Regions from separate parts of the Agrobacterium tumefaciens genome, predicted to be linked through region 1. Evidence: riboswitches for the same ligand, from Rfam matches in the RefSeq annotation. Region 1 holds a riboswitch; each other region holds the start of a gene.
What was found. A riboswitch is a leader RNA that binds a small molecule or an ion and turns the genes downstream of it on or off. The one in region 1 is predicted to bind thiamine pyrophosphate.
Positions count from the first base shown of each region.

Region 2: linked by a shared signal. The riboswitch ahead of CFBP6623_RS16675 (ABC transporter permease) and the one ahead of thiB (thiamine ABC transporter substrate binding subunit) in region 1 are both predicted to bind thiamine pyrophosphate.
Region 3: linked by a shared signal. The riboswitch ahead of thiC (phosphomethylpyrimidine synthase ThiC) and the one ahead of thiB (thiamine ABC transporter substrate binding subunit) in region 1 are both predicted to bind thiamine pyrophosphate.

Region 1 covers NZ_CP039903.1:2,590,820-2,594,091, forward strand. The annotation lists gene thiP (thiamine/thiamine pyrophosphate ABC transporter permease ThiP) at 1-832, opposite strand, end outside; gene thiB (thiamine ABC transporter substrate binding subunit) at 852-1,865, opposite strand; TPP riboswitch at 1,903-2,013, opposite strand; gene CFBP6623_RS13030 (VOC family protein) at 2,058-2,450, opposite strand; gene CFBP6623_RS13035 (ABC-F family ATP-binding cassette domain-containing protein) at 2,542-3,272, opposite strand, start outside.
Region 2 covers NZ_CP039904.1:317,320-320,591, reverse strand. The annotation lists gene CFBP6623_RS16680 (ABC transporter substrate-binding protein) at 1-906, opposite strand, end outside; gene CFBP6623_RS16675 (ABC transporter permease) at 903-1,688, opposite strand; TPP riboswitch at 1,817-1,919, opposite strand; gene CFBP6623_RS16670 (hypothetical protein) at 1,946-2,167, shown strand; gene CFBP6623_RS16665 (DUF6538 domain-containing protein) at 2,233-3,272, shown strand, end outside.
Region 3 covers NZ_CP039903.1:2,434,916-2,438,187, reverse strand. The annotation lists gene CFBP6623_RS12310 (amino acid--[acyl-carrier-protein] ligase) at 1-290, opposite strand, end outside; gene CFBP6623_RS12305 (acyl-CoA dehydrogenase family protein) at 295-1,476, opposite strand; gene CFBP6623_RS12300 (acyl carrier protein) at 1,476-1,727, opposite strand; TPP riboswitch at 1,910-2,021, shown strand; gene thiC (phosphomethylpyrimidine synthase ThiC) at 2,116-3,272, shown strand, end outside.

The DNA of each region.
Region 1 (3,272 bases):
GGCGAAGGGGCCGCCCAAGCGAGGCGATTTCCGCTTCCGGCGATGGCAGAAAGGCAAGAAGGCCGAGCAGGATTGCGGTAAGGACAATCTGTAAAACTGAAAGCGCAATCGCCCGCTGCGGATCGAAATCGAACCGCAGCGCCTGATAGATCGCCACCTCCAGCGTCGTGGCCGCCGGGCCGCCGCCGAGCAGCAGCACCAGCGTGAAGCTGGTGGCGCACAGCATGAAGACAAGTCCGGCAATGCCGGGAACAAGCCGCGAAATCGCCGGCCATTCGATGAAGCGAAACGTCGAAACCGGCCCCATGCCGAGGCTTGCCGCCATGCGCCAATATTCGCCCGGAATGCGTTCCAGCCCGGCCAGCATCAGCCGCACGCACAGCGGCAGATTGAAGAACACGTGGGCGACAAGAATCCCGGAAAGGCCGTAAATGCTGAAGGGTTGCTCCGCGCCGGCAAAAGCGAGAGCCGTATTCAAAACGCCCTGCCTGCCCCATATGGCGATGATGCCGAAGGCGCCGACGATCACCGGCAAACCCATCGGCACCGCCATCAGCCGGATGATCCATATACGCCCCGGAAAGTCGCGTCGCCGCGCGAGCGCCAACGCCACCGGCAGGCCGAGAACAATGGACAAGAAGGTGGAAAGTGTTGCCTGATAAAGCGTGAAGCGAAGGATACGCAGCGTATAGGCATCCATGATGCTGGCAGCGGATGCGCCGGCATCAAAAGACAGGAGGGCCGCAACGGCGAGCGCCATGAACAGGAAAACGGCGGTAAAGGCCGCCGTCCCGAAAACAACGGATCGCCGGTAATCGCGACGCAGCATCATGGGTAGGTGTGCCTTTTCCTCAATTCATGCTCATGGCGGCAAGCCATTCGTCGACCCAGGCTTTGCGGTTCTTCGCCACCTCTTCCGGGTCCATAAGGAAGGTCTTCTGCGGCACGACGAGTTTGGAAAACGCCTCGGGCAAAGGCTTCGATGTCGCCGCAACCGGCATCATCCAGTTGTTTTCGGGGATCGCATCCTGAAAGCCTGATGTGAGCGTGAAAGCAAGGAACTGCTTTGCCAATTCCTTGTGCGGCGCGTTTTTGAGAAGGCCGGACACTTCGATCTGGATGTAATGTCCTTCGGAAAAAGCCGCGGCCTGATAACGGTCCGTCTTCTCGGCGACCATGTGATAGGCGGGCGATGTGGTGTAGGAAAGCACCATCGGCACCTCACCCTTGGTGAAGAGACCGTAGGATTCCGACCAGCCCGGTGTGACAGTCAGGATGCGTTTCCTGAGCTTCGCCCATGCTTCCGGAGCCTTGTCCCCATATACCGATTTCACCCAGAGAAGTAGCCCAAGCCCCGGCGTGGAGGTGCGCGGGTCCTGAATGGCGATCTTCTGTGAAGGATCGCCGTCCACCAGTTCCTTCAGACTCGTCGGCGGGTTTTTTACCGTCTGCGTGTCATAGACGACCGCGAAATGCCCATAATCATAGGGGACGAAGACATCGTCCTCATAGCCGCCCGGCACCTTGGCCGCCGACGTATCGATGCCGCTGACATCGAAAAGGCCGGTCTGTTTCGCTTCTGCGACGAGGTTGGTGTCGAGACCGATGACAACATCCGCCTTGGACCCAGCCCCTTCAAGTTTCAGGCGGTTGAGCAGCGCCACACCATCCGCCACGCCGACGAAATTGACCGTGCAACCACAAACCTTCTCGAAGGCTTCCTTGACCTTCGGACCGGGTCCCCATTCGGACACGAAGCTCTCATAGGTGTAGACAGTCAGCTCCTGCTTGTCCTGCGCGACGGCAAGGCCGGGCAGAAACACGGAGGCGGCGACGAGGGAATTCAGGAAAAGACGACGGCGCACGGGTATCTCCTCAAAACAAAAAGGGAAATAGCCGCCTGCCTTAAAGCCGTCTAATCCCTCCGCCGGTATGAACCGGATCAGGTTCTTCGGGTTGGCAAGCCTCTCAGCCTTTTGCACGCAAGCACAAAAGACACCCCGTTAGATCAAGATGATGGTGTAGTCCCGCCGTCTGCGATTGGCAAGACAGTGCCGTCAGCCCTGCGCCGTCATATGCACCAGTTCCCAGACGTGACCATCCGGATCCTGAAAACTGCCGGCATACATGAAGCCGTGATCCTGAACGGGTTTCCAGCCGCTGCCACCGGAGGCAAGCGCAGTTGCGATCATCCGGTCGATTTCCTCGCGGCTTCCGGCGGAAAGACAGGTCAGCACTTCGGTGCTACTCTTCGCATCGGCGATATCGCCATTGATGAAATCGCGAAAACGCTCTTCCTGGAGCAGCATCACGAAGATGTTCTCCTCCACGATCATGCAGAGCGTGCGATCGTCGGAATATTCCGGATTGAAGCTGAAACCCAGCGCCGTGAAGAAGTCTCTCGATGTCTCGATATTCTTGACGGGCAGATTGACGAAGATCATGCGCATTTTCTGAATTCCTCCGAACCCGCACAGGAAACGGCAATTCCGCCTCCCTGTCAAAGGCGGATGCCGTTCAATCAGTAAAAGACGATCCCCTTCAGCCTTCCAGTTCCTCGCGCAGCATCTCCAGCTCCAGCCATTCTTCTTCCATGGTTTCGAGCTTTTCACGCAGCTTGGTCATTTCCTGCGCCAGCGTATTGAATGTGGCTGGATCCTTGGTGAAAAGCGCGGGATCGGCCATGCGCTGCTCGCGTTTTGCGATCTCACCCTGGGCTTTTTCCATCTCCTTCGGCAGATTTTCGAGTGCGAATTTCTGCTTGAACGAAAGCTTGCCCTTGGCCTTTGCAGGATCTTGCGAAGCGGAAGTCGAAGGTGCGGCCTTCGCCTTTTCCTGTTTCTCCGCCTTGCGTTTTTCATCTGCCGCGCCCTTGCGCTGCGCCATCATATCAGAATAACCGCCGGCATATTCGATCCAGCGTCCGTCCGGCTGATCCGGATTGGCGGGTGCGATGGTGGAGGTGACGGTACGGTCAAGAAAATCACGGTCGTGGCTGACGAGGATAACCGTGCCGGAAAAGCCCGCAACGATTTCCTGCAACAGATCAAGCGTTTCGATATCGAGATCGTTGGTCGGCTCGTCGAGGATCAGGAGGTTGGTCGGCCGTGCCAGAATGCGCGCCAGAATAAGACGGGCACGCTCGCCGCCAGAGAGGTTGCGGATCGGCGTGCGGGCCTGTTCCGGCTGGAACAGGAAATCCTTCATGTAACCCGTAACGTGCTTCACTTCGCCATTGACCAGCAGATTGTCGCCGCGGCCGTCAGTCAGGT
Region 2 (3,272 bases), on a different replicon from region 1:
CTGTTTGATCAGTTGCATATCCCGCATGAACTCACCGAAACGGACATAGCGGCTGCGGTCGAGTGCGGCGGGACGCTTGGCGAAACGCGGCAACGTGTCGAAGAAAGCCTGCTTGTTCAGCGCATCGTCAAGGTTCGGATAGGCCTTGATGAAAAGCTGCCAGGATTCCTGCGGGTGGTTGGTGATGAAGATCGCGGCCTGCTCCACGGCGGAGAGGAAACGCGGCAGGCGGCTGTCTTTTGCGAGATCGCGATGGGTGACGAAGATCAGCTCGTCATAGGCCGGCACGCCATGCTCCTCCGGGAAGAACGAGCGGCCTTCATGGCCTTCGAGCTTCATCTGCGTCAGTTCGAAATTACGGAAACCACCGAGCGTTGCATCCACTTTGCCGGCGATAAGCGATGGTGAGAGCGAGAAATTGACGTTGATGAGTTCGACATCATCCTTCGTCAGCCCGTCCTTTTCCAGCATGCGCTTCAGCATAGCATCTTCAAAACCGGAAACGGAAAAACCGACCTTCTTGCCCTTCAGGTCTTTCAGGCTTTTGATCGGCCCGTCGGCCAGAACCGTGACGGTGTTGAGCGGGGTTTCGACCAGCGTGCCGAAACGCACGAGCGGCAGACCGGCATCGTGATCGAGATAGAGGTTCGGCTGGTAATGCACGCCGATATCGGCCTGTTTCGCCGAGACGAGGCGCGGCACGGCGGAAGGGTCGGCCGGCGGCACCAGTTCCACGTCCAGTCCGGCATCGGCAAACAGACCGCGTTCCCTGGCGATCACCATCGGCGCATGATCGGGGTTCACGAACCATTCGAGCAACACGGTAAGCTTGTCGGCGGCCTGCGATTGCATGGGGGCAAGCGCGGTTGTTGCGGCGATGACGAGGGAAAGAAGCGTTCGTTTCATGGTGCCGAAAGTCTCCGTAAATATCTGAGAGGAATGGTGTGTTCTGTTTCCTTGGCCCAGGGGGCCAGATTGGCGGTCGCCCGGTCGACGATGAGCCGCAGCAGCACCGCCATGACGGCGAGAATGGCCATGGCGGCAAACATCGTGTCGGTCTGCATGCGGGCATTGGACTGGATCATGACGAAACCGAGCCCGGCTGATGCGCCCACCCACTCGCCAATGACGGCGCCAAGCGGGGCGAGTGGGGCGGCCACCCTCAGCCCGGAAATGAGCGACGGCAACGCCAGCGGCACGCGCAGCCGCGTGAGGATCTGCCAGTGGCTCGCCTCCGTCAGCGAGGCGGCATCGAGAATGGCGCGATCCGTGCGGTTCAGGCCATCGGTGAAGGAGGAGGCGACCGGAAAGAAGATGATGATCGCGGTCATCACCACTTTCGAGGCCATGCCGAAACCGAACCAGAGCACGAGGATGGGGGCGAGTACGAAAACCGGAAACGCCTGCAGCACGAGAACCATGGGCCAGACGAGGCGGCCAAGACGCGGGATGGCGGCGACTGTAAAGGCAACGAGGATGCCGGCGGCGATGCCTGCCGCAAGCCCGAACGCCATTTCGCCTGATGTCACCATGGCCTGCCCGAACAGGAAGCCGGGCTGGCGCCAGAAGGCGGCGGCGACATCGGCTGGCGACGGCAGGATATAGCGCGGCGGCGCAAACAGCCACGTGCCTGCCTGCCAGAGAAGCAGCAGAAGGCCGATACCGTTCAATGCATGGGTGGCACGCATGAGCCGGACCTCAGACGCAAACGCACCATGTGCGAAGGACAGAAGGTTTCAGCATCATCATTCGGTCTCCAGATGTGACAATCACGGAGATCATGGCCAAGCGGAGAAGAGAAAGGGCAGCGCCTGAAGGGTGCGACAGTTTCCGTTCCTACGCCGGCATGACCCGGATCAGGTATATAAGGGTTCGGCGCAATGCCGTCTCAGTGCCGCAGCACACCCCTCGGAAGAGGTTGATTTCTTAGGAGAATTCAAAACTCATGTCAAATGTTCTTCTTCTAATGTTCCTTTTTGCGCCGCCGCATCGGCAAATTGCCAATGAAATTGCTAATAAGTCTGCCGGAGCGGTTAAATCAAAAACAAAATACCAGGCGATTTCTAAGTTGTTTTCAAAATATATTTCTATATCTGACTTGCTTTCAAAACGAATTGAAAGTAAAAAATTCAGCATTAGCAAATTTATAGTTGACGAATATTCGTGATCCCGGGTATAGAATTCACAATCGAAGGAGGTTTCTTCCAGTTGCATTGATGAGGTTTTAGTTCCATGATTACGCAAAATTACATTCATAAACGGCAGAACGGTTATTATTACTTCTGCGTCAACATCCCAACGCGATTGCTCTCGTCAACGACGAGACGGCAAATTCTTCGCTCTTTGAGGACCAGAGATTTAGCGACGGCGAAGAAGCGGGTGGCGACGCATGTCGCTCAAATCCTGCCGCTCTTCGATGAAAACCGTCTGCCCGATGAAGCTCATATTGACTACAAGCGGGTTAAGGCAACCGCCGAGAAACTGACCGGAAAGTACGAACCGCATAAGGCAGTTTCCGAACAAACCGTCGATCAGTTGATAGAGCGTATCAATGAAATCGTTGATGTCCGCGCCGTGATGCCGAATCCAAATGTTGTGCAGACCGCTGCTTTAGTCGGCGCAATAGAGACGCCGTCGCTCTCTTGGGTAGAGGCATTCGAAAAATTTAAAGCTCTCTCTTCGGAGAAGGTGAAGGGTAAGAACGAGCTTCAGACAAAACGTTTCTGGCGGCGCTACGAAGTTAAGACCGAAGATTACATCGCTGCGATGGGGGATACTGATGTGCTGAAGATCACCAAGACCGATGTAAAAAAATACCGTAAAGTTTTGAAGGAAAAGATCGATAACGGCGAGTTTCTAAGCAACGAAGCTAATAAGAAGATTAGTTGGCTTGGGGTCATATTGGAAACCGTCTTCGATGAGGAATACGAAGGCAGGGAAAATCCCTTCGCAGGCATCAGGATTTCTGGCTACGAAGACGATGGCAAACGAGCACCGTTCACGGCTACCGAGATATCAGCCGTTACCGAAGGCTTGAAAACGTCAGGCGCACGACCTGAAATCAAAGCTCTTATCCGCATTGGCATGTGTACAGGTGCGAACGCGAAGGAAATCGCGCTACTCACGCCGACCGATATACATCTCGATGCGCCTGATCCGTACATTTCCATTCGCCCCAATGAACTTCGCGGCAAGGTGAAGCGGGGAGGGGCGCGTCACAGAGATGTGCCGCTAGTTGGCGATGCGCTCGCCGCCATGCGTGAATTTCCAAT
Region 3 (3,272 bases), 160 kb from region 1:
TTGAGAAGGCTGACATGGTCAAGCTCGCAGCCGCAGAAGGAATGGACCGTGCCGGCCAGCTGCGGGAAGCTCTTCATGTAGCCGCTTTTTTCGAAATAGGCGCGGTTGATGCCAGGCGGAAAACGGATCGCTTCGGCACCATCGGCAGCGCCCGTGCGGTCAATCAGCCGCTCGAATGCGGCAATGACGTCCTCGAACTGGCCGCTGCGTCCATAAAGACCGTCCACACCCGTTTCAATCAGCAGGCCTTCTTCGAACAGTCGATCGAGGAACGATGTTTGCATGTCCATGGTCTTATCCCAAGAGGCTGGTGTCCTGCTTGTGAACCAGCAGGAGATTGGCGGAATTGCCGAGAATACGGTCGTTGGAAATCATCAGGCGCGCGGAGTGCGCGTCGCGCAGGTGGCGGCCGATGCTATAGGGCGTGCCGTTCTTGTAACCCATGATGCCGCAGACCAGCATGGCGTGGTCGATGATCTCGAGAATGGTTTCCGAAGAGCAGATCTTCACATTGTTCATGGCAACAGCAAAGGCCATGGACATCAGTTTTTCGGCATCGCTCTTGGTGTCCTCGTAAGCCTTGATGCCGGCGATGATGTTGGATTTCACAACCTGCAGCTTGGTGGAAACCTCGGCAAGCCGGATCGCGCCGGGAGGGGCGGTGCCGGGTGATTTGCGTGCCGCCGCTCTGACGAAAGACTGGGCGCGCAGCACAGCATCCGAGGCGATGCCATACCAGACGGCGCTCCACAGGAGATGCGAGCTTGCAAGCATGGATTGCGCGGCGATTTCCGCGAACGGCTTCGGGAAAATTTGCGCCGCCGGCGCTTCACCTCGGAACAGAAAGCCGTCCGAACAGGTGCCGCGCATGCCGAGTGTATCCCAGACATGGGTCTTTTCGAGCGTGTACTGGTTTTTCAGGAAAACGGTCATCACCTGATCGGCCGGCGCGGCATCCTTGTGGGCGCGCGAGGTGATGAGGATCGCATCGGCATTGCTGCCATAGGAAATGACGGTGGCATCCTTTTCCAGCCGGCAAAAGTCGCCTTCGACCTCGATCGCGCAGATGGAGTTGCGCAGATTGCCGCCAATGCCGCCTTCGGTGGTGGCCGAGCCGAGCAGAAGCTGTTCGCTGGCGATGCGTTGCATGAACTCCGCATGCCACGCGCTTGCCTCGCCGTGTTCCACCAGGCTGGACAGCTTGATATGATGCATGGCGAAAATCATTGCGGTTGCCGAACAGGCCTGGCCGAGCCGGGCGCAGATATCGGCGATTTGCTGCAGGGATGCGCCTTCGCCGCCGAGGGAGGCGGGGACCTGGATGCCCAGCAGGCGTTCCTGCCGCAATGCATCGACAGCTTCCTGCGGGAAGCGGCCGGTGACATCCACTTCGTCTGCATGTTTGGCGGCAATGGTCGCGACACGGCCCGCGCGCGCGGACAGCGTTTCATCCTGCGGCGCTACGGTCACGTTCATCAGGCAGCCTCTTTACCATCCAGAATGAGCTTAACGGTGTCTTCAATGGCCTTGATGCTGGCGAAGGACTTGCGGTTCAGCAGATTGTCGGGAAACTCGATATCGAATGCTTCCTCGATACCCAGCATCAATTGCACCGATGCAAAGGAAGAAAGGCCTGCCGCATAAAGATCTGCTTCATCTGCAATCGTATCGACGGGGGTGGGAAGCTGGCCGAATTTTGCCAGTATTTCACGAATAGTCGCATTCATTCCGACGTATCTCCAATGAAATTAACATTAGGAAGGTTTGTGCTTATCGTTATGTCCCAAACGATAATATTCACCTAAACCGTTAGGTTAATTACAACTAACGGCAGCATGCGCCATTCCCGCACCTTTGCCAAGCGTTGATCGGCGGCCTTGACAAAAGGCGACCGGTGTTTTTTCCTGTGGCCATTCACCAGGGGTGTCCCGTCAAGGGGCTGAGATTCTGCTTTCATGCGCAGTGACCCGTTGAACCTGATCCAGTTCATACTGGCGTAGGGACGGTGCAAAGACCGACGGTCGGCTGGCGTGTGCAATGCGCTGTCGGCGCTGCGGTATTTTCCATCATTCCGGCTCGAACTGGGTCTCCACTGTCAAACTTTGGAGCCTCAAGATGAATATCGCTGCCAAGAATCTTCCGCTTTCGGTCACCACCGGACCGCATGCTGCTTCCACGAAAATCCACAAGCCAGGGATCCTGCATCCGCACATCCGCGTGCCGATGCGCGAGATCGCGGTTCATCCGACAGCCGGCGAACCGCCGGTGACGGTTTACGATTCCTCCGGCCCCTATACCGATCCCACACATCCCGTTCTGATTGAAAAGGGTCTGCCGCGACTGCGCCACGACTGGGTCATGGCGCGCGGCGATGTCGAGACTTATGAAGGGCGGCACGTCAAGCCGGAGGATAACGGCTTTGCCACCGGCGAGCGCCTGACGCCCGAATTTTCCGTGCGCCACCAGCCACTCAGGGCGACGGCCGGCAAGGCGGTGACACAGCTTGCTTATGCGCGGGCCGGCATCATTACGCCGGAAATGGAATTCATCGCCATCCGCGAAAATCTCGGGCGCGAGGCGGCAAAGGAGAAGTTGGTCCGCGATGGCGAAAGCTTTGGTGCGCATATACCTGACTACGTGACGGCGGAATTCGTTCGGCAGGAAGTGGCATCAGGCCGCGCCATCATCCCCGCCAATATCAATCATTCGGAACTTGAGCCGATGATCATCGGCCGCAATTTTCTGGTGAAGATCAACGCCAATATCGGCAATTCCGCCGTCACCTCCTCCATGGCGGAAGAGGTGGAGAAGATGGTCTGGGCGATCCGCTGGGGTGCGGATACCGTCATGGACCTTTCCACCGGGCGCAACATCCACAATATCCGCGAATGGATCATCCGCAATTCGCCGGTGCCGATCGGCACAGTGCCGCTTTATCAGGCGCTGGAGAAGGTCAACGGCATTGCCGAGGATCTGAATTGGGAGGTGTTTCGCGACACCCTGATCGAACAGGCGGAGCAGGGCGTGGATTATTTTACCATCCATGCCGGCGTGCGGCTGCATTACATTCCGCTCACCGTCAACCGCGTCACCGGCATCGTCTCGCGTGGTGGCTCGATCATGGCCAAGTGGTGTCTGCATCATCATCGCGAAAGCTTCCTTTATGAGCATTTCGACGAGATTTGCGATATCTGCCGGGCTTACGATGTCTCCTTCTCGCTGGGCGATGGCCTGCGTCCCGGCTCGATTGCCGATGCCAACGACGCCGCACA